2 regions of the Enterovirga sp. CN4-39 genome follow, and region 2 is predicted to be linked to the other one. Evidence: riboswitches for the same ligand, from Rfam matches in the RefSeq annotation. Region 2 holds a riboswitch; the other holds the start of a gene.
What was found. Region 2 has a riboswitch for cobalamin ahead of ACO2SS_RS27640 (DUF1636 family protein). Riboswitches for the same ligand answer to the same signal wherever they lie in the genome.
Positions count from the first base shown of each region.

Region 1 (17,531 bases), on a different contig from region 2:
CGCGCCCGACCCGGGCCTCCGAGGACAGGACGGCGTCGTGCTCGGCCTCGGTCGCATGCCGGCCGCAGGAGCAGCCGCGCCGGCTCAGGGAACGGGAGGAATCGAAAGGATCGTCGAAGGTCGACATCGGCACCTCGTGTTGCGACCCGCGAGTCGCAACCGATGTGCCAGTTTTTTGAGCTGCCGCATGATCGGGCCGCCGAGACCCGCCGGGTCAGTCCTTGATCAAGGCGCGGCAGGAGGGGGCGCGCGTGAAGGCGCAATCGCCGAGCGCCGCCCAGGTGCGCATGCGATCGATCATCCAGATCGCCCCGAGCGCGAGGCAGACCGCGAAGATCACGCCGATCAGCGCGCCGTAGCGTGCGCGCCAATCCTCCGGCTCGGGTCCCCGCTCGTCCATGGCCGCACCTTAGCAAAGTGCGGCCGCGACCGCTCCTGTCAGTCGAGCGGCACCCAGGCCTTGTGCGCCCGCTCGACGAGCACCGGCTGGCTCGCGAGGCCCCACACCGTGCTCTGCGCGATCGGGGTGATCGTCGCGGGGCGCACCATCACGCGGCGGGTGACTGTCCTGTACTCGCCGGGCACGTCCACCCAGCAGCCGATCTTCCGGCCATAGGCGTCGCGCTTCACGGTCCAGACCCGGCCCGGCGGCCGGATCGCGACGCGCTCGGTCACAGTGGTGTACTGGGGCGGCGTGACTGCGGCATAGGTCCGCGGCGCCCGGACGACGGTGGGCTCGACCAGCGTGCCGTAGCGTGCCGGCACATAGGCCTGGCGATAGCAATCGCCGTAGCAGCCATAGCTGCCGGCAAGGGCCGGGACGGCGCCGGCCATCACGGCGGCCGCGGCGAGAAGGGTACGTACCATGGGTTGTCTCCAGGGGCTTGCGGAGGCAAAGCTCAGGCGGAGAGAACGCACGAGCGGGCCAGTCTGCACGCGGGAAGCGCAGACAAGGTAAAGGCGCGCGCAACCAAGCTTGGCCTTCGGCGTTCTTGGCCGCGCCGCATCGCGCCCTCGGGCGCCGAATTGCGTTTGGATGCCGATTGGCCCTAAGCCACCGTGGCGTCCAGGGGACAACGAGAAAGCTCGGATCGGATCGAAATGACGAAGTGGGTCTACACCTTCGGCGACGGCAAGGCCGAAGGGGAATCCGGCATGCGGGATCTCCTCGGCGGCAAGGGTGCGAACCTCGCCGAGATGTCGAACCTGGGGTTGCCCGTGCCGCCCGGCTTCACGATCCCGACCTCCGTCTGCACCTATTTCTACGACCACGACCGGCAGTACCCGCCGGAGCTCGAGGCGGAGGTCGCCCGCGCACTGGATTACATCGGCACCCTCACCGGCAAGGTGTTCGGCGATCCCGAGAACCCGCTGCTCGTGTCGGTCCGCTCCGGCGCCCGCGCCTCCATGCCGGGCATGATGGACACGGTGCTGAACCTCGGCCTCAACGACACGACCGTCGAGGCCGTGGCGCGCCTCGCGGACGACCGGCGCTTCGCCTATGACAGCTATCGCCGCTTCATCACGATGTATTCGGACGTCGTGCTCGGCGTCGAGCACCACAATTTCGAGGAGGCGCTCGACCTCTACAAGGACCGCAAGGGCTATTCGCTCGACACCGACCTGAACGCGGACGATTGGGCCGAGCTGATCAACCGGTACAAGAAGATCGTCCAGGACCAGCTCGGGAAGCCGTTCCCGCAGGACCCGAAGGAGCAGCTCTGGGGCGCCATCGGCGCGGTCTTCGGCTCCTGGATGAATGCCCGCGCGATCAAGTACCGCGAGCTCAACCACATCCCGGCCTCCTGGGGCACGGCCGTCAACGTCCAGGCCATGGTCTTCGGCAACATGGGCGAGACCTCGGCGACCGGCGTCGCCTTCACGCGCAACCCGTCCACGGGCGAGCGCGCGCTCTATGGCGAGTTCCTGATCAACGCCCAGGGCGAGGACGTCGTCGCTGGCATCCGCACCCCGCAGGACATCACGGAGGCCGCCCGCATCGCGTCCGGCTCCGACAAGCCCTCCATGGAGAGGGCGATGCCGGAGGCCTATGCCGAGCTCGTCCGGATCTACGAGATCCTGGAGCGGCATTACCGCGACATGCAGGACATGGAGTTCACCGTCGAGAAGGGGAAACTCTGGATGCTGCAGACGCGGTCCGGCAAGCGGACCGCCAAGGCGTCGCTGCGGATCGCGGTCGACCTCGCCAGCGAGGGCCTCATCTCGCAGGAGGAGGCCGTGAACCGGATCGATCCGGCTTCGCTCGACCAGCTGCTCCATCCCACCATCGACCCGAAGGCCGAGCGCAAGGTGCTCGCGACCGGCCTGCCGGCCTCGCCCGGTGCCGCCTCGGGCGAGGTGGTGTTCTCCTCCGACGAGGCCGAGGCCGCCAAGAAGGCCGGCCGCAAGGTGATCCTGGTCCGGGTCGAGACGAGCCCGGAGGACATCCACGGCATGCACGCTGCCGAGGGCATCCTGACCACCCGCGGCGGCATGACCTCGCATGCGGCCGTCGTCGCGCGCGGCATGGGCAAGCCCTGCGTCTCGGGCGCCGGCCAGATCCGGGTCGATTACGCGAAGCGCATCTTCTCGGTCGGCGGCCAGACCGTGCAGGCCGGCGAGACGATCACGATCGACGGCGGCACCGGCCAGGTGCTGCAGGGTTCCGTGCGCATGCAGGAGCCCGAACTCTCGGGTGAGTTCGCGACCCTGATGGAATGGGCGGACAAGGGCCGCAAGCTCAAGGTCCGGGCGAATGCCGACACGCCGCGCGACGCCGAGACGGCGCGCAATTTCGGCGCCGAGGGCATCGGACTCTGCCGGACGGAGCACATGTTCTTCGAGGGCGACCGCATCGTGGCGGTCCGGGAGATGATCCTGGCGGATGACGAGAAGGGCCGCCGTGCGGCGCTCGCCAAGCTCCTGCCGTATCAGCGCGGCGATTTCCTGGAGCTCTTCACCATCATGAAGGGCCTGCCGGTCACGATCCGGCTGCTCGATCCTCCCCTGCACGAGTTCCTGCCGCACACGGACAAGGAAATCGCGGAGGTCTCCGCCCAGACGGGTGTCAGCGCGGACAAGCTGAAGCGCCGCGCGGCCGAGCTGCACGAGTTCAACCCCATGCTCGGCTTCCGCGGCTGCCGCATCGCGATCGCCTATCCGGAGATCGCCGAGATGCAGGCCCGCGCCATCCTGGAGGCGGCCGTCGAGGCCCAGCAGAAGACCGGCTCCGCCGTCGTGCCCGAGATCATGGTCCCGCTCATCGTCACGCGCGCCGAGTTCGACCTCGTGAAGGCGCGCATCGATGCCATGGCGGAGGCCGTCTTCAAGGAGAAGGGCGCATCGGTCGAATACCAGGTGGGCACGATGATCGAGCTGCCGCGGGCCTGCCTGAAGGCGGGCGAGATCGCAGAGACGGCCGAGTTCTTCTCCTTCGGGACGAACGATCTCACCCAGACGGCGCTCGGCATCTCGCGCGACGATGCGTCGACCTTCCTCGGGCCCTACACGCAGAAGGGCATCCTGGAGACCGACCCCTTCGTCAGCATCGACCAGGAGGGCGTCGGCGAGCTGGTGAAGATCGGCGTCGAGCGCGGCCGCGCCGTGCGCAAGAACCTCAAGCTCGGCATCTGCGGCGAGCATGGCGGCGATCCGGCCTCCGTGCGCTTCTGCGACGAGATCGGGCTCGATTACGTCTCCTGCTCGCCCTATCGCGTGCCGATCGCGCGGCTCGCCGCTGCCCAGGCAGCCATCGGCGGCAAGGTCGCGAGCACGGCCTGAATGGAGGCCGGCGAGCGGATCCGCTCGAGCTTCGCCAGGCAAGGCCTCATGACGACGCTCGGCGCGACGCTGGTCAGCGTCGAGCCGGGGCTGGTGGAGATCGCGCTCCGGCCGGCGCCGGCTGTGTCGCAGCAGCACGGTTTCGTGCATGCCGGGGCCATCAGCGCCATTGCCGACAGCGCGGCAGGCTATGCCGCGCTGAGCCTCATGCCTGCCGGCACCGGCGTCCTCACCACCGAGTTCAAGATCAACCTGCTGGCCCCCGGGGCGGGCGAGCTCATCGTGGCGCGCGGCCGGGTCGTGAAATCCGGCCGCACGCTGACCCTGGCGCAGTCGGAGGTCTTCGCCCAGCGTGACGGCCAGGAGAAGCTGATCGCGCTGCTGACGGCGACGCTGATGACGATCCAGGGGCGGGACGGCGTCAGCGACTGAGCGCTCACGCGTCGCTGGACAGCTTCATCAGGACGAGGCCGCTCACGATGAGCAGGGCGGCCAGCACCCGCAACGCGCTGGCGCTCTCCCCAAGCACCGCGATGCCGACCAGGAACGCGCCGACCGCGCCGATCCCGGTCCAGATCGCATAGGCCGTCCCGAGGGGGAGGGAGCGCATCGCGAGAGCCAGGAGGGCGAAGCTGGCGACCATCGCGGCGAGCGTGATCAGGCTGGGCCAGAGCTTCGAGAAGCCTTCGGATTGCTTCATGGTGAAAGCCCAGACGACTTCCAGCAATCCGGCGGCGATGAGCATGGTCCAGGCCATGGCGGCAGCTCCCTAACAGCTGCCGGGCCGTCCCGGACTTGAACCCTCATGGGGGAGGACGTGGCCTCGCATGGCTGAGATAGGACAGCCTCGCCGGTTTGCCAGATGGCGCGCCGAGCGCAGCAGCTTCTTCAGACCGAGCGCGTGAGGCCTCCATCGACCCGGATGTTCTGCCCGGTGATGTAGGAGCCGCCATCGGAGGCCAGGAATGCGATCGTGGCCGCGATCTCCTCGGCCCGGCCATAGCGGCCGAGCGGAACGCTTGCCCGTCGCTCCTCGGTGGCCGGGAGGCTGTCGATCCAGCCGGGCAGGACGTTGTTCATGCGGATGTTGTCGGCCGCGTAGGTGTCGCAGAAGATCTTCGTGAAAGAGGCGAGGCCCGCCCGGAAGACGGCCGAGGTCGGGAACATCGCGCTCGGCTCGAAGGCCCAGGCCGTCGAGATGTTGATGATCGCGCCGCCCTTCTGCGCCTGCATGATCGGCGTGACGAGGCGCGTGGGCCGGACCGCGTTCAGGAAATAGACGTCGAGCCCGGTGTGCCATTGCTCGTCGGTGATCTCGAGGATCGGCGCCCTTGGCCCGTGGCCGGCGCTGTTGACGAGCACGTCAACTCGGCCCCAGCGCGCCATGGTGCCGTCCACGAGCCGCTGCAGGTCCTCGCCCGACCGGTTCGAGCCGGTCACGCCGAAGCCGCCGAGCTCCTGCGCAAGGGCTTCCCCCTTGCCTGAGGAGGACAGGATGGCCACCCGGAAGCCGTCCTGGGCGAGGCGCCGGGCGGCTGCCGCGCCCATTCCGCTGCCGCCGGCCGTGATGATCGCGACTTTCTCTGACACTTCGGCTCTCCGGGTCTGGAGTCGCGATCAGTAGCGCCGCCCCGCCGCCTTGCGAATGCGCCCCGCAAAAGAAAAGGGCCGGTGCGCTCTCGCGCCCGGCCCCTTGTGTCGCCCCCGCAGAGCGGGTCAGAGCGCGAAGCGCTCGCGGATGTAGTTCTCGAGATAGGCGAGGTCTTCCTTGGACTCCATCGCGCGGGTCTCGGCTGCGAAGACCCGCTCGTCGGCTTCCTTCAGGAGGGCCTTGGCGTGGGCGATCTCGTCCTGGATGCGCTGCTCGGCGGCGGCGGCGCGCTGCTCCTGGCGCTTGCTCTCCTCGCGGGCTGCGCGGATCTGGGCGTCGGCATCGGCGAGTTTCTCGGCCGCGCGCTCGGTCACGGCGTTGAGGCGTTCCTCGGCGGCGCGGGTGCGCTCCTGCAGGGCCTGGATCTGCTGCTCGGCCTGGCTGAGCTGCTCGGCGGTGCGCTCGGCGAGGGCGCGGGCCTGCTCCTCGGCGTGGGCGGCGCGCTCCTGGGCGGTCTTGATGAGGTCCGCGGCCTTGACCACCGCGTCCAGGGCGGCGGAGAGCTCCGGCTTCTGCTGCGGCGCGACGGAACGCTGTGGAAACGGCGCCCGGACGACGTTCTCGGCGGGCTGAGCCGGCCGGCGGGCCTGCGGAGTCGACAGCTGCCGAAGCTGATCGCTCAGTTCGTCAGTCCATAGTGTCTTGAGTGCCTGCTGCATTTCTATGCCTCCGCCAGTACCCACGGCCGCGCGCAGGTACCCCCTTCTTCAACCAGCGGTAAATAAACTTGGTTAACGAATCGTTACGCCATTGGTTATACGCGGTCTCGGCGGGAGCTTGTTGTTACTGATACTCGCGAATCTCTTGCTCGGACCCAGATAGACGGGAACAGGTCGGGGGGCGCCCGTCAACGTGGCAATTTCAAGGCCGCCCCTCCGGAGCCCGTAGCGTGACATTAACGGCGCATCAACCATGCGCGTTCACCCTGTGCCTATCGGTTCGGCGAGGGTACCAGTGGAAATCGTTCTGATCGTTGCCGCCGCTGGCGGTCTTCTCGGGTGTTTCGCGTCGGTGGCCCGGGTGAATGTGGGTCGGCCCAAGCAGGAGTTGCGTCACCCCGGACAGCGGCTCGCCGTCCGGTAATTTCCTTACTCGATGACGATGCGCGGCGGGGCACGCCTGCCGCCATCGCTCTCCAGCCCGGCCCACAGACGCTGCGCCACATCCATGAAGGCGCGGGCATGGGCTGTCCCGGGATCCGCGACCACCACCGGCCGGCCGGCATCCGAGTTCTCCCTGATCTCCATGTGGAGGGGGATCTCGCCGAGGAACGGCACGCCGAGCTTCTCCGCTTCGTGACGGGCGCCGCCATGCCCGAAGATGGGCGATGCGGTGCCGCAATGCGGGCAGACGAAGGTGGACATGTTCTCGACCACCCCGAGGATCGGGATCTCCACCTTCTGGAACATCGCGACGCCGCGCCGGGCATCGATCAACGCCAGGTCCTGAGGCGTCGAGACGATCACGGCGCCTGACAGCGGGGTCGATTGCGCCATCGTGAGCTGGGCGTCGCCCGTCCCAGGGGGCATGTCGACGATCAGCACGTCGAGCTCGCCCCAGGCGACCTCGCGCAGCAATTGCTGGATCGCCGAGGTCACCATGGGCCCGCGCCAGATCATGGCCGAGCTTTCGTCGACGAGAAAGCCGATCGACATCACCTTCACGCCGTAGCCGTCGAGCGGCTCGAGCATGCGCTCGCCGACGAGGCGCGGCTTACCGGACAGCCCGAACAGCTTGGGCGCGGAGGGGCCGTAGATATCGGCGTCGAGGAGCCCGACGGACAGCCCCTGCAGCTTCAGCGCCAGGGCGAGGTTGCAGGACAGCGTGGACTTGCCGACGCCGCCCTTCCCGGAGGCGACCGCCACGATGCGCTTCACGCCCGGCACTGCCTGCGCGCGGGGCGGGGCTGCAGGCCCGCGGGCCGCGGGGGAGGGGCCCGGCCGTCCCGGGGCGGCGGGGCGGTCGGCGGTGAGCATCACGAAGACCGCTCCGGCTCCGGGGAGCGCTCGCACGGCGGCTTCGGCCGCCGCCCGCACGGGCTCGAGCGTCCCGGCCTCCGCGGGGCTCGCGGCGATCGCGAAGGAGATGCGGCCCGTGGGGTCGATCGAAATCTCGGACAGCCGGCCCGACGCAGAAAGCGGCTGCCCGCCGAGGCGAACGTTCTGAAGTGCTGCGAGGACGTTGTCCCGGGTAACCGCCACAGGCTCTCTCCTGATTACCGGACGGCTCTACGCCATCCCGCCGGGCGGATGAAGCTCGTGCGCACGCGGCCGTGACCGGCCGAAGGGAAACCATGCGCGCCCCCCGGCCGTTCCCCACCGGAGCAGGCGGACGACTTCCTCGCGAAGGAGGCGTCCGGGACCGCACAGGATAAGGGAGAGTTCGAATGGCGCACGACCACACGCAGCATGAGGGCGCGGAAAAGCTCTACGCGATGCTGAAGGACATCAAGGTCGCCATGATGACGACGGTGGAGCCGGACGGGACGCTGCACAGCCGGCCGATGTGGAACCACTGCGCGGACGAATCCGGCGATCTCTGGTTCTTCACGCGGGAGCGAGCCCCGAAGGTGCGCGAGCTGAGCAAGGACGCCCAGGTCAATCTCGCCTTCGCCGATCCGTCCGGCCAGAACTACGTCTCGATCTCCGGCACGGCGGAGATCGTGCGCGACCAGGCCAAGGTGAAGGAGTTCTGGAGCGAGCCGCTGAGGACCTGGTTCCCGAAGGGGTCGGACGATCCGGACATCGCGCTGATCCGCATCCACCCGGCCGGCGGCGAATATTGGGACAGCCCCTCCCGGACCGTCATGCAGCTCTACGGCTATGCGAAGGCGCGGCTGACCGGCGAGCAGCCGACCGAATTGGCGGACAACAAGAAGGTCAGCCTCACGGCGTGAGGGAGGGCGAGGTCGTACGAGGTCAAGACGAGGTCAAGCTGAGGTCAAGGCGACTTTCCCGGCGACCTCGCGACCAGTTAAGCGCGATCTCGCGGCCAGGTAGCTTTGGCTCGCCCGGCCGGGCATGATGTCGACCAGCGGCTCCAGGGCTGCTGGTCGCATCCACGTCGAGGTGAGTATCGCGATGGTCGACATCGCCACACGGGTCTACAATCACAGCTGGAAGATCGACCCGATCATCCGCTCGGTTCTGGACACCGATTTCTACAAGCTCCTGATGGCGCAGACGATTTTCCGTCGCCATCGGGATGTCGCGGTGACGTTCGGCATCCAGAACCGGACGACCCGCGTCCGCCTCGCCGAGTACATCGACCAGGGCGAGTTGAGGGAGCAGCTCGACCACGTCCGCACCTTGCGCCTCTCGCGAGGCGAGTCGACCTGGCTGCGCGGCAACACCTTCTATGGCCGGCGCCAGATGTTCTCGCCCGACTTCATCGCCTGGCTCGAGAACTTCCGCTTCCCCGATTACGAACTCGAGCGTGTCGACGGCCAGTACGAGCTCACCTTCCACGGCCCCTGGATCGAGACGACGATGTGGGAGATCCCCTCGCTCGCGATCCTGAACGAGCTTCGCTCCCGTGGCGTGACCAAGGGGATGGGCAAGTTCGAGCTCCAGGTCATGTACGCCCGGGCGATGACGCGGGTGTGGGAGAAGATCCAACGCCTCAAGGCCTTGCCGAACCTGTCGATTTCGGATTTCGGCACGCGTCGCCGACACGGCTTCCTGTGGCAGGATTGGTGCGTGCAGGCCATGATCGAGGGGCTCGGGCCCGCCTTCACGGGCACGTCGAACTGCCTCATCGCACTCCGTCGCGAGGTCGAGGCCATCGGCACGAATGCTCACGAGCTTCCGATGGTCTACGCGGCCCTCGCCAATACCGATTCCGAGCTCCTCCAGGCTCCCTACGACGTGCTCGCGGACTGGCAGGAGGACTACCAGGGCAACCTGCTTGTGATCCTCCCGGACACCTACGGCACCACCCGCTTCCTCAAGAATGCGCCCGAATGGGTGGCGTCGTGGACGGGCATCCGGGTCGATTCAAAGGACCCGTTCGAGGGCGGGGAGGAGGCGATCGACTGGTGGCTCGCGCGCGGCCAGGACCCGATGAAGAAGCTGGTGATCTTCTCCGACGGGCTTGACATCGAGCGGATCGAGCGCGTCCACCGCCAGTTCCATGGCCGGGTGCGGGTCGCCTATGGCTGGGGCACTCTTCTCACGAACGACTTCCGCGGCCTCGTGCCGGACGGCAAGCTCGACCCGATCTCGATCGTCTGCAAGGTCGTGTCGGCGGATGGCCGGCCGACCGTGAAGCTTTCCGACAACCCGACCAAGGCCATCGGGCCGCGATCTGAGATCGAGCGCTATCGCCGGATGTTTGAATTCGTCGAGCGCGCTCCCCAACCGGTGCTGGTCTGATGCAGGTCGATATCAACTGCGACATGGGCGAAGGCTACGGGCGCTGGACGCTCGGTGACGATGCGGCGATGCTCGACATCGTGACCTCGGCCAACATCGCCTGCGGCTATCATGCGGGCGACCCGAACATCATGGTCGAGACCGCCCGGCTCGCGAAGGAGCGCGGCGTCGCGATCGGGGCGCATCCCGGGTTCAACGACCTGTGGGGCTTCGGACGTCGCGTCATCCGCGGCGACAGCATGGCCGAGATCGAGCGCATGGTCGCCTATCAGATCGGCGCCATGCAGGCCTGCGCCGCGCTCGCCGGGCACAAGGTCACTCACGTGAAGGCGCACGGCTCGCTCGGCAACCTGACGAACGAGGAGCCGGAATTCGCGCGGGCGATCGGCCGCGCGATCAAGGGGGTCGATCGCTCGCTCGTCTACATCACCATGCCGGGTCTTCCCACCGAGCGGGTGGCCGAGGAACTCGGCCTTGATCAGGCCGCGGAGATCTTCGCCGACCGCGCCTACGAGGACGACGGCCAGCTGATGAGCCGAAAGAAGCCTGGCTCCGTGCTGCACGATGCCGACGAAGCCGCGGAGCGTGTTCTGGCGATGGTCAAGGAGGGAGCGATCTTCTGCGCGTCCGGGAAGCGCATTCCGGCAAAGATCGAGACCATCTGCGTCCATGGGGATGGGCCGACGGCCATCGCCATGGCGCAGCGCGTCCGCGCGGTGCTGGAGCAGGCGAAGGTCGAAATCAGACCCTTCAGGACCGCCGCAATCGCGAGCTGATCCGGTCGCGATCCGGCCATGCTTCGCTGATCGACTGAGCTGATACTCGTCGATCTAAGCGGGCCAGAAGATGAGTCATCACGTCGGCGTTAAGGTTGCCGATCATCATACGGCATTTCGGATTACTGCTGATTCGCACTCGGGTTGCACCTGTCAAGGTGATCGTTCAAAAAGAGCGGGTGTAGCGGGAGTACTCTCATGCGCATGCGCTTGTGCGTGAGGGCAGCGGTGACAGCCGGAATTGCCCTCGGCGGATACCTGGCATCCTCGGCGATTACCTTCGAGACGGTCGGCATTGGCCCGGCCGAAGCGGCTCAATTCTATACGCGTAAGCGCGTCAACGGCGTTTGGATCGAGGGGCGTTTCCCGAAAGCCGAGCGGAGTTCGCGCGCGCGCTCCAGCAAGGGGAGTCGAACGACATCGGTCCCCCGCGTGACGCAGGTCCCGCCGACGGCAACCCACGTCGTCCTCCCCCCACTGGACCTCCGCCGTAGTGAGACGCCCCCTCCCGCCGCAGCGGCGATCCCCGGCCCGCGCGAGACGCAGCCGGCGGCTGTCCTGCCGGACGTCGAGGCGGCTCTCGTCGCCGCGGCGGTCGGGCCCGTGCCGGCTGCAGATGAGAGCGGAACCGCCGGACATGAGCGGGTCGTTCGGCTACGCCGCGCTCTCGAGGCGCGGGCCGATGAGTTGAAGGCGAAGAGCGCCCTGGAGGTGCAGCCGGAGCGGGCTCCCGAGGCGACAGCCTCGGTCGCGGTGGGCGACCGGTCCCCCGTTCTCTCCCCAGCATCGTCTTCCCAGGCAGCCGGCGCGGAGCCTCGTTCCGCACCGCAGCCTGCTGCCACGCTGCCTGAGGGATCGCCCGTGGCCGCCGCCGCTTCCCCGGCGGAGCCGAGTAAGGTCACGTCACTTCTGCCCCGGTCCATCTCCTACGACTTCGAGACGGGGATGAAGACCACGGTTTTCGCGAATTCCGTCGTTCGCGAGCCGTTCGACCGCGCTCTGATGCGAAGCCTCGTCGCTGGGCCTCTCTCGGCGCGCTGATCGAAGCGGACCGTCCGACCAATTTGTCGAACCTGGCCCTCAGCTCAGCCGCGGTCACGCGCAACCGCGAACCCATTCTCGCGGTCCTTCGCGACCTCCTGCCGGGACGAGGGACCGTCCTGGAGATCGCGAGTGGCACTGGCGAGCATGCGGCCTATTTCGCCGGCCATCTGCCTGGCATCGTTTGGCAGCCCAGCGACCGGGATCCGGATGCGCTCGCGAGCATAGCGACCCACCGGCGCGCCGCGGGGGTGCCGAACCTGATGGCGGCTCTCCAACTCGATGCGTCCTCGGGGAACTGGCCGGTCGCCCCGAGCATCGACGCGGTCGTCTCGATCAACATGGTCCACATCTCGCCCTGGTCGGCTACCGTCGGGCTCTTCACGAATGCCGCCCGGCTGCTCGCTTCCGACGGCGTCTTGTTCCTCTACGGTCCGTATCGCGAGGCCGGCAGGCCGACCGCGCCGAGCAACGAGGCTTTCGATTTCAGCCTCAAGGCGCGCGATCCAGAATGGGGCCTGCGGGACCTTGGGGCGGTGCGGGCGCTTGGGGAGGCGTGTGGTCTCCGACTGGCGCAGCGTGTCGAAATGCCAGCCAACAATCTCAGCCTGGTCTTCCGCCGGAAGGGCTGAACCCGCTCCCGCTGTTGCCGGAATATCTCACCGCGCGGACCGAGATTTTCGGGGCTTGCCGCGGCTGGCGCGGCATGCTCATTGGCCCGGCTTTCGGTGCCTCGGATGATCCGGGGTGAAACGGGAATGCGGTGCGGGCCAGGGTCATTCGTGACCTTCGGCCCAATGCCGCGGCTGCCCCCGCAACTGTAAGCGGAGAGCCTTCTCCAACATGCCACTGGCCTCTCGGCCGGGAAGGCGGATGGAGGCGATGATCCGCGAGCCAGGAGACCGGCCGGAAGCGTGACCCCAAACCTGCGGCGGTGGGCCGCGAGGAGATGTCATGCTTCGTCCCCTGAGCGGCGCGACGCCGCTGTTCTTTTCGTTTGCTTTCGTCCTGGCGCTCGGCGCCCCCGCACACGCCCAAGGCACGGGCGAAGCGGTTTCGCTTCCGGACATCATCGTCACGGCCAACCGGCGGCCGGAGCCGATCGGGCAGGCGGCCAGCGCCATCACGGTCGTGACACGCGAGGAGCTCCAGCGCTCGAACCCGACGACCCTCGTCGACGCGCTGCGCAATGTTCCCGGCCTGGACGTCTCAGACGCCGGCGGGCCCGCTTCGACGACCGTCGTCCGCATCCGCGGCGGAAATTCCGGTCAGACGCTGGTTCTCATCGACGGGATCCGCGTGAACGATCCGAGCTCGGCGAGCGGCGAGTTCGACTTTGCGAACCTGTTGCCGACAGCCATCGATCGGATCGAGGTGCTCCGCGGACCGCAGAGCGCGCTTTACGGCTCCGACGCGATCGGCGGCGTGGTCAACATCATCACCAGCAGCGGGGGAGGAGAGCCTCGCTTCCACGTCCAGAGCCAGGGCGGCTCCTATGGCACGTTCTCGTCCAGCGCGACTGCTGCGGGCTCGATCGGGCCCTGGTCTTATGCCTTCTCCGGCGGAGGCCAGACGAGCAACGGCTTCTCGCGCTACGGCTACCGCATCCCGCAGCTCGAGCGCCGGTTCGGCAAGTTCGAGCCGGACGGCTTCACGCGCTGGGGCGGCTACGGGCGGCTGGGCTATGATGCCGGCGAGGGCGTCAAGCTGGAGGCGGGGCTTCTCTCGTTCCGCACCTCGGCGGAATACGATGCCGGCTCGTCCGCGCTGCCGCGCAACGTGATCTATAGCGGCAATAGCCGGATCTTCCCCGATACGCCGGCCGAGACGACCCGAACGCTCACGCAGATCTGGGCGAAGGGCACGGCAGAGCAGGGCCCGCTGACCCAGACCCTCCAGGTCTACGCCAACCAGACCGATCGCGAATTTCGGGACTTCACATATCGGGCCAATCCGGTGCGGATCACGAGCGATGCCCTGTCCGAGTTCAGGGGCGACCGCATCGGGACCGAATACCAGGGCGATCTCAGGCTTCAGAGCTTCGGGACGATGACCTTCGGTGGCCGCGTGGAATCGGAGAAGGCCGCCACCTTCTCCACATCCTACGTCCCTGGCCCGGCGAACCGGACAAGGACCCTTGAGGCGCAGCAGGACACCCGGTCCGTCTTCGCGCTCTACCAGCTGCCGATCGGCGAACGCATCATCCTCTCGGCTGGCGGACGCCACGACGAGGTGAACAGGCTCAGCTTCGACACGTGGCGGGCTACCGGCGCCTTCCTGATCCCGGAGACTGGCACGAAGCTCCGCGCCACCGGCGGTACGGGCGGCAAGGCACCCACGCTCTACCAGCTCTATCAGCCCACCTTCGGCAATCCCGGCCTTCTTCCCGAGACGAGCATCGGCTGGGACGCCGGCATCGATCAGACGGTCTGGGACGGCCGGCTGACGCTCTCCGCGACCGTGTTCGGAAACCGCTTCCAGGACATGATCGAGTTCGACTCGCCAACGTCCAGGTACTTCAACGTGTCCAAGGCCAAGACCTCGGGCCTTGAGCTCGAGGGCGCTCTCGTCCTTTGGCCCGAGCTTCTCACCCTGACGGGCGTCTACACCTATCTTGATGCGAAGGACGAGCGGACGAACTTGAGGCTGCAACGTCGGCCGCCGCATGTCGGTCGGGTCGGCCTCGCGGTCACGCCCTTGCCGGGGCTGCTGCTCGAGCCGCGCGTCACGATGGTTGCGCAGCGCTTCAGCGGCAACAACGAGACGTTGCCCCTCCCGGCCTATGCCCGCTTCGACGTCTACGGCGAGTATCGGTTCGACCAGACCTGGAAGGTGTTCGGCCGCATCGAGAACATCACCGACGCGCGCTATCAGGAGGTCCTGAATTATGGGACCACCGGGCGGGCGGTCTATGCGGGTCTTAGCGTAACGTGGTGAGCAGCGGGCCGACGAAGGCGGGGAAGACGACGGGAATCGTGGCGGGCGCCCTCGGGGCGGTTGCACTCCTCCTGTTTCTTCTCTCGCTCGGCGTCGGCCCGGTCCGGCTCTCGCCCACGACCGTGGCCGCTGCTCTCCTCGGAAGCGGCGACGAGACGGCGCAGGTGATAGTGCGGGAGATCAGGCTGCCGCGTGCCATTCTCTCGCTGATGATCGGCGGGATCCTCGGCTTGTGCGGCGCCGCCATGCAGGGGCTCCTGCGCAACCCGCTTGCCGCCCCCTCGATCTTCGGGGCCCCGCAGGCTGCGGCCTTCGGGGCGGTGGCGACGCTCTCGCTCGGGCTGGCCGATGCGCTTTCATTCGCCCTGCCCGTGGCGGCGATTGTCGGGGCGTTCCTGTCCGTTTTTCTTCTCATAGCGGTCGCGGGCCGGAATGCCGGATTGACGCTCCTCATCCTGGCCGGCCTCGCCATATCGAGCCTCGCCGGGGCCGCGACGGCCCTCGCCATGAACCTCGCGCCGAACCCGTTCGCCGCACTGGAGATCGCGTTCTGGCTGCTGGGGTCCCTGGAGGACCGCTCGATGCGTCATGTCGCGATGGCGCTCCCCTTCATCCTGGCCGGGGCGGCCATTCTCGCAGCCCACGCGCGCGCCTTCCGGGTCCTGACGCTCGGGGAAGAGGCGGCGCAGAGCCTCGGCGTGAACGTCGCCCGCCTCCGGCTCCTGGTCATCGTCGGCGTGGCGCTCGGGGTCGGCGCATCGGTGGCGGTTGCGGGAACGATCGGGTTCATCGGGCTCGTCGCTCCGCATCTCGTGCGGCCGCTCGTCCGCTATGACCCGGCCCGCCTGCTGCTGCCGGCCGCGCTGGCCGGATCGTGCCTCCTGACGGCCGCCGACATCGCGGTGCGGATCATCCCCTCGACGACCGACATCAAGGTCGGCGTGCTGACCTCGCTGATCGGCGTGCCCTTCTTCCTCTACCTGATCCTGCGCGAGCGCCGCCGGCTCGGGCCTGGAATGCTCGCATGAGCGCCGACCTGCACATCCGGGACCTCTCGGTCCGGCTCGGCGGACGGCTCGTGCTGAGCGAGGTCTCGCTCGACCTCAGCCTCGGACGCTTCGTCGCCGTCGTGGGACCCAACGGAGCCGGCAAGACGTCGCTCCTGCGCGCCATCGTCGGGCTTGTCCCCCATGGGGGGAGGGTCGCGCTCGGGGCGGATGATCTCGCGGGGCTCTCCGCCCGTGAGCGTGCTCGCCGCATCGCCTACCTGCCACAGGGCCACGAGGTTCACTGGCCGCTGCCGGCGCGCGACATCGTTGCCCTCGGCCGTTTCCCGCATGGGGCGGCGGATCCCGACCGGCTCGGTCCTTCGGACCTGGAGATGATCGCCGAAGCGATGCGGGTCACGGAAACCGTCGCCTTTGCGGATCGCCCGGTCACCTCGCTGTCGGGTGGCGAGCGCGCCCGCGTCGCCCTCGCCAGGGTCTTCGCGGCAGGCGCCCCGGTGATCCTTGCCGACGAGCCGACGGCGGCCCTGGATCCCAGGCACCAGATCGACGTGATGTCCGCGCTACGGGCGCGCGCCCGTAGCGGCGCGCTCGTCGTAGCCGTGACCCATGACCTCGGGCTCGCGGCCCGCTATGCGGACACGGTCGTGCTCCTGCAGGGCGGGCGGCTCGCCGGGTCCGGACCGCCAGCCGAAGCTCTGGCGCCCGACCTTCTGCGCCGCGTCTTCGGCATCGAGGCGTTCCTCGGCGAGTATCAGGGCGCGCCGGTTCTGGTGCCCTGGTCGTGACGGCCGTTCTCGACCTCGCGCAGGCATGCCGCGAGGGCGTTAGCCAACCGAACCGAAGCCGCCTCGTCGGGCGGCAGGCCGATGCGCAGCAGCGTCGGCGACCAGAGAAAGCGGCGGATCCAGATCCTGCGGGAGGCGAGAGCCTCGTGCAGCCGACCCGCCCGCGGATGCTCGACGAGCCGGAACAGGCTCGTGCCGCCGACGACCTTCAGCCCGGCCCCGGTCAGTCGCTCGTCCAGCGCCTCCGCCTCGCTCATCAGCCGTCCGCGCATCGCTGCGGCCCAGGCGGTGTCGGCGAGGGCCGCCGTTCCGACCGCGATGGCGGGCCCGGAGACGGGCCACAATCCGAGTGCGCGCGCGACCTTCTCGGCGATGGGCGGGGACGCGATCGCGAAGCCGAGGCGAAGGCCGGCGAGGCCATAGAACTTGCCGAAGGAGCGCAGGACGAGGATGGGCAACTCGCCGCAATCGCGCACCACGCTGCAGGAAGGTTCGACATCGGCGAAGGATTCGTCCACCACGAGCCAGCTTCCGCGCCGCCGGCACTGAGCGGCCGCCGCCAGGATTTCCGAGCGGCCGACGATGCGGCCGTCCGGATTGTTCGGATTGACGATGACGATGTGACGCGAGCCATCGCTCGCCTCGCCAAGCGATTGGATCTGTTCGACTTGGGACCCGTGGCCGCGCCACACGGTCTCGTGCTCGCTATAGGTCGGCCCGATGATCGCGACCGGCCGCCGCGGCGCGAGATGCGGCAGCCATTGTATGATCGCCTGCGTTCCGGGTGCGGCTGCGATCACGACGTTCCGCGGGACCTCGTAGGCGGAGCGGGCGGCTGCGATCAGGTGCGCGAGGTCCGAGCCCGATGGAAGCCGAGTCCAGCCCTCGTTCCGCAACTCGTCAGGCACCGGCCAGGGATGCGGGTTGATGCCGGTGGAGAGATCAAGCCAGGCGGAGTCGGTTCCGCCGAACCGCGAGGCCGCCTCGCCAAGGTCGCCGCCGTGCTGCATTCCCGGTCTTTCTTGAAATGGTTTGGGCCGGCCCTGGAATCGATCGGCGCAGCGACGCGTAGGTGGGCATCGAAGGCGGCGAGAACGGGGCTTCTCGCTGCGCTATTTGCCGCGGCGACGCCGACATTGCCAGCTGCCGCCGCGCCCGATCGGCCGCGCGTTGTCTCG
Region 1 covers NZ_JBMSEF010000003.1:31,480-49,010, forward strand. The annotation lists gene ACO2SS_RS06720 (CmpA/NrtA family ABC transporter substrate-binding protein) at 1-127, opposite strand, end outside; gene ACO2SS_RS06725 (hypothetical protein) at 215-400, opposite strand; gene ACO2SS_RS06730 (hypothetical protein) at 439-867, opposite strand; gene ppdK (pyruvate, phosphate dikinase) at 1,102-3,780, shown strand; gene ACO2SS_RS06740 (PaaI family thioesterase) at 3,829-4,212, shown strand; gene sugE (quaternary ammonium compound efflux SMR transporter SugE) at 4,217-4,537, opposite strand; gene ACO2SS_RS06750 (SDR family oxidoreductase) at 4,669-5,370, opposite strand; gene ACO2SS_RS06755 (hypothetical protein) at 5,497-6,090, opposite strand; gene ACO2SS_RS06760 (Mrp/NBP35 family ATP-binding protein) at 6,520-7,632, opposite strand; gene ACO2SS_RS06765 (pyridoxamine 5'-phosphate oxidase family protein) at 7,818-8,327, shown strand; gene pncB (nicotinate phosphoribosyltransferase) at 8,512-9,804, shown strand; gene ACO2SS_RS06775 (LamB/YcsF family protein) at 9,804-10,580, shown strand; gene ACO2SS_RS06780 (hypothetical protein) at 10,779-11,621, shown strand; gene ACO2SS_RS06785 (DUF938 domain-containing protein) at 11,645-12,253, shown strand; cobalamin riboswitch at 12,331-12,546, shown strand; gene ACO2SS_RS06790 (TonB-dependent receptor plug domain-containing protein) at 12,576-14,558, shown strand; gene ACO2SS_RS06795 (FecCD family ABC transporter permease) at 14,555-15,586, shown strand; gene ACO2SS_RS06800 (ABC transporter ATP-binding protein) at 15,583-16,353, shown strand; gene cobD (threonine-phosphate decarboxylase CobD) at 16,320-17,363, opposite strand; gene ACO2SS_RS06810 (ABC transporter substrate-binding protein) at 17,490-17,531, shown strand, end outside.
Region 1: linked by a shared signal. The riboswitch ahead of ACO2SS_RS06790 (TonB-dependent receptor plug domain-containing protein) and the one ahead of ACO2SS_RS27640 (DUF1636 family protein) in region 2 are both predicted to bind cobalamin.

Region 2 (6,441 bases):
ATGCCACGTCCGGCTTTGAGGTCCGCTACCTGCTTCTCGGAAAGAGCCTTGAGGGGGCGACCCTGCAAACCGGCATAGGGCGGGGACTCAGGGTTGGGCGAAGGCTGGTAGCGCAAAAAGAAGCAGGGCGGCGGCGATACCGGGAGGGCTCATCCACAATCCCCAGTCACGGCGTCATCTCGCCGCGAACCGCTTACCCGATCAAGCCTTCCGGTAGGAGTTCGGATCGGGCTCTCGCCCTGATCAGCCATAGGGCCAACGCTCGCTCTCGACCCTAGGCTGAGCTTCAGAAGGTTCCAGCCTCTAACGCGGGGTCCTAGCTGCCCTGGCCGAAAGGAGCAGGACGGCTTTGCGATGGCGCACCTGAAGCCGGGATGCCGAAAGCATGTTTACCGCTTCGTGCTGCCCGCAAAGGCTAACGTGTGCTGAGATCGAGTAATCGGACTAAACCCGGACTCCAGCTTGCCGCGCCGAGCGGTTCATGGTTCAACGCGCATGCTTTCGGTGCCCCGGTCTGGCCGGGGTGAAACGGGAATGCGGTGCGGAGAGGTTTCTAACCTTCGCCCAAGCCGCGGCTGCCCCCGCAACTGTAGGCGGAGAGCTGGGTCCACGACGTCACTGGCCGACAGGTTGGGAAGACGGACCGGCGCTGATCCGCGAGCCAGGAGACCGGCCGAAGGCGCAACGAGGTGATCCGGCGGTGGGCCGGAGGGAGACCGTCATGTGCCGATCTGTCGGGTGTGCTCGCGCGCCCTATTTCCCTGCCTTCGGTCCGGCAGGGACCACCTCTCGGTGAGCGCCGGAGGGACGTGCGAGAGCCGGACACCCGTTGCAGTTAGTGTCTGCGTGTCGTGCCGTTCGGCCGATGGTGGGGATGGATCGCCGGGTGATGCTTTGCTCGCCGCGCTTCGCACCGCCCAAGCCAGTGGCGCGGCGTCCGATGTCGTTATCAGACCCGTGCAGTGCCTCAGCGTTTGCAAGCGGCCCTGCACGATCGCGCTGTCCCGCCGAGACGGCTACACGTACGTGTTCGGGGATCTCGACCCCGCGCTCCACGCTGACGCGGTTCTCGAATGCGCGGAGAGCTATGCCGCGCAGGAGCACGGATACCTGCTCTGGCGCGAGCGCCCAGAGCCGTTGCGCCGCGGGATTGTCGCCCGCATCCCACCCGTCTCCTGGACCACCAAGGACGGCCGACACCCTCGGTGATTTTGCGGCTCGCGAAAAGGACCTCCGATGAGCTCTCAACGTGTCCCCGTTACCGTGCTGACCGGCTTTCTCGGCGCGGGCAAGACGACGCTTATTCGCTCGCTGCTGACGAACGCGAAGGGGCGGCGCATCGCCGTCATCGTGAACGAGTTCGGCGATATCGGGTTTGACGGCTCGCTCGTCGAGGATTGTGCAGCTGGCACCTGTGCGCCCGGCGACGTCGTCGAGCTGACCAACGGCTGCATCTGTTGCACGGTGGCGGACGACTTCATCCCGACCATGGACAAGCTGCTCGGCCGCGACCGACCGTTGGACGCGATCGTCATCGAGACTTCAGGCCTTGCCTTGCCGCAGCCGCTGCTCAAGGCTTTCGAATGGCCGGGCGTGCGAACGCGTGCCACGGTCGACGGCGTCGTGACCGTAGTGGATGCGACCGCTCTCGACGAGGGCCGCACTCCCGAGCACGATCCGGCCCCGGATCCGGCCCGCGAGCACGATGATCCAGTAGAGGAGGTATTCGACGACCAGCTCGCCTGTGCGGATCTCGTGGTTCTGTCGAAGGCCGATCTGGTTTCGGCCGACCGCCTCGACGAGATCGAACGGCGGCTCGGGAACGAACTGCGCGACGGCGTTCGCGTCGTGCGTTCGCGCTCCGCCGATCTTGCCCCGGAGGTGCTAATCGGGTTGGCTGCCGCGGCAGAGGACGATCTCGCGGCGCGAGCCGGGCACCACGGTGTAGACGAGGAGCACGACCACGACGATTTCGACAGCTTCGTCGTGAGGCCCGCCGCGATGAACAGCGCCGAAGCGGTGCGGGATGCCGTGCTGCGTGCGCTCACGGTCCCGGGCGTACTGCGGGTGAAGGGCTACGCCCCGGTAGCCGGCAAGCCGGCGCCGCTCGTCGTCCAGGGTGTCGGCCGACGTGTCGAGACGTCCTTTGCCCGGCCCGGGGCAGGCCAGATGCCGGGTCTCGTCGTGATCGGCCTCAAAGAGCTCGACCGCGCCGCCGCCGCGGCCGCGCTGGCAGGCTGAAGCCGTCCCCGTGCACGTCCAGGTCGCGCCACGGGAGGAGATCGACGACGGGGCCACTGCGCGGGACCTGAACCAACCGCCGGCGGAGATCGTCATCCTGTCGGCTGCGGATTCGGAGCTGGCGGCGCTTCAGCGCGTCATAACCGACCGGCCGCCCGAGGCGCCCTCGGTTGCGTTGACGAACTTCCTGCAGCTCGGCCATCCGATGTCGGTCGACCTCTACGTCGAGCGGACGCTCTCACAGGCGCGGTTTATCCTGCTCCGCCTGCTCGGGGGGGAGAGCTACTGGCCGCACGGCTTAGCCTCTTTGAGGCGGGAGGCGCTTAGCAGGGGCATCCCCTTCGCGTGCCTTCCGGGCGACAATCGCTGGGACGGGGATTTCGCGAGGCGCGGGACTCTAGGCGAGGATGACGCCTATGCAATTTGGCGCTACTTCGCCGAGGGCGGGCCGGACAACATCCGCGCCGCCCTGGGGTGGATCGACCACGCACTCGGCTGGGGTCCGGCACCAGATCCGGTGCGCCCGGTTCCGAGCGCCGGCCTCTGGCCTTCCGCCAAGCCCGAAGGGCGGCCGCGCGCCGCAATCCTGTTCTATCGTGCGCTCATCCAGGGCGGCATGACCGAGCCGGTGGAGGCGCTCGCGGCGGCGCTCCGGGAGCGTGGCGTGTCAGCCCAGCCGATCTTCGTCACCAGTCTTAAAGACTCTGCCTCGGACGCGGTGCTTGCTTCTGCCTTCACGGCCGCGCCGCCGGACGTAATCGTGAATGCCACGGCGTTTGCCGTCGGCACTCCAGGCGCTGCTGCTGGGGGAGCCGTCGAGCGGGCGGGCTGTCCGGTACTCCAGATCGCGTTCGCTGCGTCGAGCGAGGCCGAATGGAAGGCGTCCACGCGGGGGCTGTCGCCGCGTGACCTTGCCATGCACGTCGTCCTGCCGGAGGTGGACGGCCGCATCTTCGCCGGGGCGATAGCCTTCAAGGAGCGTGATCCAGCAGCGCCTGATTTCGCGCCGCCCGTCGCTCGGTCGGTTGCGGACCGGGTCCAGGCGACCGCCGATCTCGCCTCCGCCTGGATCCGACTGCGCCGCACGCCCGCGCGGGAGCGTCGTGTCGCCCTCGTCATCGCGAACTATCCGAACCGCGACGGCCGCCTCGCGAACGGTGTGGGGCTCGACACACCGGAGAGCTGCATCGCGCTGCTCGAGGCCCTCCGAGGAGAGGGTTACGGCCTTCCCGGCGCGCCTGAGGACTCGGCCGAGCTGATGCATCTCCTCACCAGGGGCCCGACCAACGAGACCACGGCGCGCCCGCAGCGCTTCGGGGGCTCGCACTGGCCTTTGGCTGAGTACCTCCAGGCCTACCGGCAACTGCCCGAGGCGCTCCGGCGGGCGGTGGAGGCGCGTTGGGGCGCGCCGGAGATAGATCCCCACCTCGAAGGGGACAACTTTCGCCTCGGCCTGCATCGCTTCGGAAACCTCGTCGTCGGAATCCAACCGGCGCGCGGCTACAACATCGACCCGAAGGAGACGTATCACGCGCCAGACCTCGTGCCGCCCCACCATTATCTGGCGTTCTATTTCTGGCTGCGCCGGGCCTTCTGCGCTCATGCCGTGATCCACCTGGGCAAGCACGGCAACCTCGAATGGCTTCCCGGAAAGTCCACGGGGCTCTCAGCCGAGTGCCTACCGCAGGCCGTGCTCGGGCCGCTACCGAACATCTATCCGTTCATCGTCAACGATCCTGGCGAGGGAATGCAGGCGAAGCGCCGTACGGCCGCCGTTATCGTTGACCATCTCACGCCCCCTCTCGCCCGGGCGGAGTTGCACGGTGATCTCGCCGAGTTGGAGCGGCTCGTCGACGAGTACGCGCTCGCCTCGGATCTCGACCCTCGCCGCGCCGATGCACTCGCGCGCGACATCGCGGCGAGCGCCGGTGCGCTCCGGCTAGATGCTGATCTCGGTTTGCGGCCGGATCTCGGGGAAGCCGAAGTGCTGCGCCGCCTGGACGCGCATCTCTGCGATCTCAAGGAGATGCAGATCCGAGACGGCCTTCATGTTCTCGGACGATCGCCGGAGCCATGTCTGCGCGACCCGCTACTCGTGGCCATCGCGCGGCTGCCACGGTCGGAACTGCGCCCGGAAGACGCATCACTCCATCGGGCCCTCGCGACCGATCTCGGGCTCGACGGTTTTGACCCGCTCACCCGGGATCTCGCAGCCCCCTACGTTGGGACCCGTCCGGCTGCCCTCGCCGCGCTCACCGACCGTCCCTGGCGCATCGCCGGCGACGCGGTCGACCGCATAGAGGAATTGGCGGAAGCGTTGGTCTCCGGCCGCATGCGCCCGGACCCTGCCTGGCATCGCACGCTCGCCGTGTTGAGATGGGTCGAGGCGGAGCTCCGGCCCCGGATCGAACGCAGCGGCGAGGCAGAGATCCGAAGCATCCTAGACGCCCTCCGTGGGGGCTTCGTCCCGCCCGGGCCGGCCGGCGCACCCTCGCGCGGTCGTCCCGATGTCTTGCCGACAGGACGAAACTTCTTCGCCGTCGACGTTCGTGCCGTCCCGAGCGAGGCGGCATGGCGGACCGGCCGTGATGCGGCGGAGCGCTTGGTCGAGCGGTACTGGCAGGAGGAGGGTGAGTGGCCTCGTTCGATCGCACTGTCCGTCTGGGGCACGGCCAACATGCGCACCGGTGGCGACGACGTCGCGCAGGCGCTCGCCCTCATCGGCGCCCGCCCGACCTGGGAGCCTGCTTCCGGACGCATCACCGGGTTCCAGGTCCTCGATCTGGGCGAACTGAGGCGCCCTCGCGTCGATGTCACGTTGCGAATTTCCGGGCTTTTCCGGGATGCGTTCCCTCTCCAGATGGATCTGTTCGACACCGCGGTTCGGGCCATCGCGGCGCTGGACGAGGCAGATGAGGACAACCCCGTCGCTGCCCATGTTCGGTTCGAGGCCGCGCGGCTGCGCGATGCGGGCCTGCCGGACGATGCGGCGCTCCGCCGGGCCGCGAGCCGAGTCTTCGGGTCGAAGCCGGGTGCCTACGGGGCAGGGCTGCAGGCGCTCATCGACGAAGGCGGCTGGGAGACGCGGAAGGACATTGCCGATGCCTATCTAGCCTGGAGCGGTTTCGCTTATGGCGGCGGGCGCAAGGGCGAGGACGCGGCAGACCTGCTTTCGGCCAACCTCGCGCGCACGGATGCGATCGTGCAGACGCAGGATAACCGCGAGCACGACATCCTCGACTCCGACGATTACTACCAGTTCATGGGTGGCCTCTCGTCGACGGTCGAGAATATCCAGGGGACTTCGCCGAGAATCTTCCACGTCGACACCTCCCGGCCGGAGGCGCCCCTGCCACGTTCGCTGGACGAGGAGATCGCTCGGGTGGTCCGGGGTCGCGCCGCCAACCAGAAATGGATCGGTGGCGTCATGCGCCACGGCTATAAGGGCGCCTTCGAGATCGCCGCCACCGTTGATTATCTGTTTGGCTTCGCGGCCTCGACGGACGCCGTCAAGGATCACCACTTCGACCAGCTCTTCTCCGCCTACCTGGAGGATGAACGCGTGGCGGGGTTCCTGGCGGACGCGAATCCCGCCGCGCTGCGGGAGATCGCCGAACGTTTCCAGGAGGCGATCCGGCGTGGCTTGTGGCGACCGCGCTCGAACCAAGCGGTGTCGGTCCTCTCCGGGATCAGGGCCGGCTCAGCAACCGCACCTGCTCAACAATCAGGTCGAGAGCCTGGATGATCGCGGCCCCACCACAGAAGAGAAACCGGTCCGGGATCCGGATGCGGCTGTTAGGCGGGAAGCGTGCTGCCAGCGCGGGATGCTCCAGCAGCGCTGCCCCCTGATCCTGGGGGCCGCGCGCGCTTTCCGGCAGGATCAGCACCTCGGCCTTGGACGCGATGATTTCCTCCAGCGACGCGAAGCGCCCGAGGCGTGAGCTGAAGGAACCGCCTTCGTTGGCAAGGCCCACGGTGTCGAGCAAGGACGACAGGAGAGTGCTTTCGCCAGATACCCAGCCTCGGCGTTGGATGTTCAATACCTTGAGGTTGGCCCTCGGCAGGGCCGAGCGGGCCCGAGAGACCGCCTGATCGATTCTGTCGAGCAGGTGCTCCGCGCCGTCGTTGTGGCCCAGCAGACGTCCGACCTCCGCAATCTGAGCTCTGGCGTCCTCAATCGAGCGCGGCGAATCGGACTCC
Region 2 covers NZ_JBMSEF010000034.1:20,942-27,382, reverse strand. The annotation lists cobalamin riboswitch at 486-692, shown strand; gene ACO2SS_RS27640 (DUF1636 family protein) at 724-1,209, shown strand; gene cobW (cobalamin biosynthesis protein CobW) at 1,237-2,241, shown strand; gene cobN (cobaltochelatase subunit CobN) at 2,252-5,986, shown strand; gene ACO2SS_RS27625 (ABC transporter substrate-binding protein) at 5,931-6,441, opposite strand, start outside.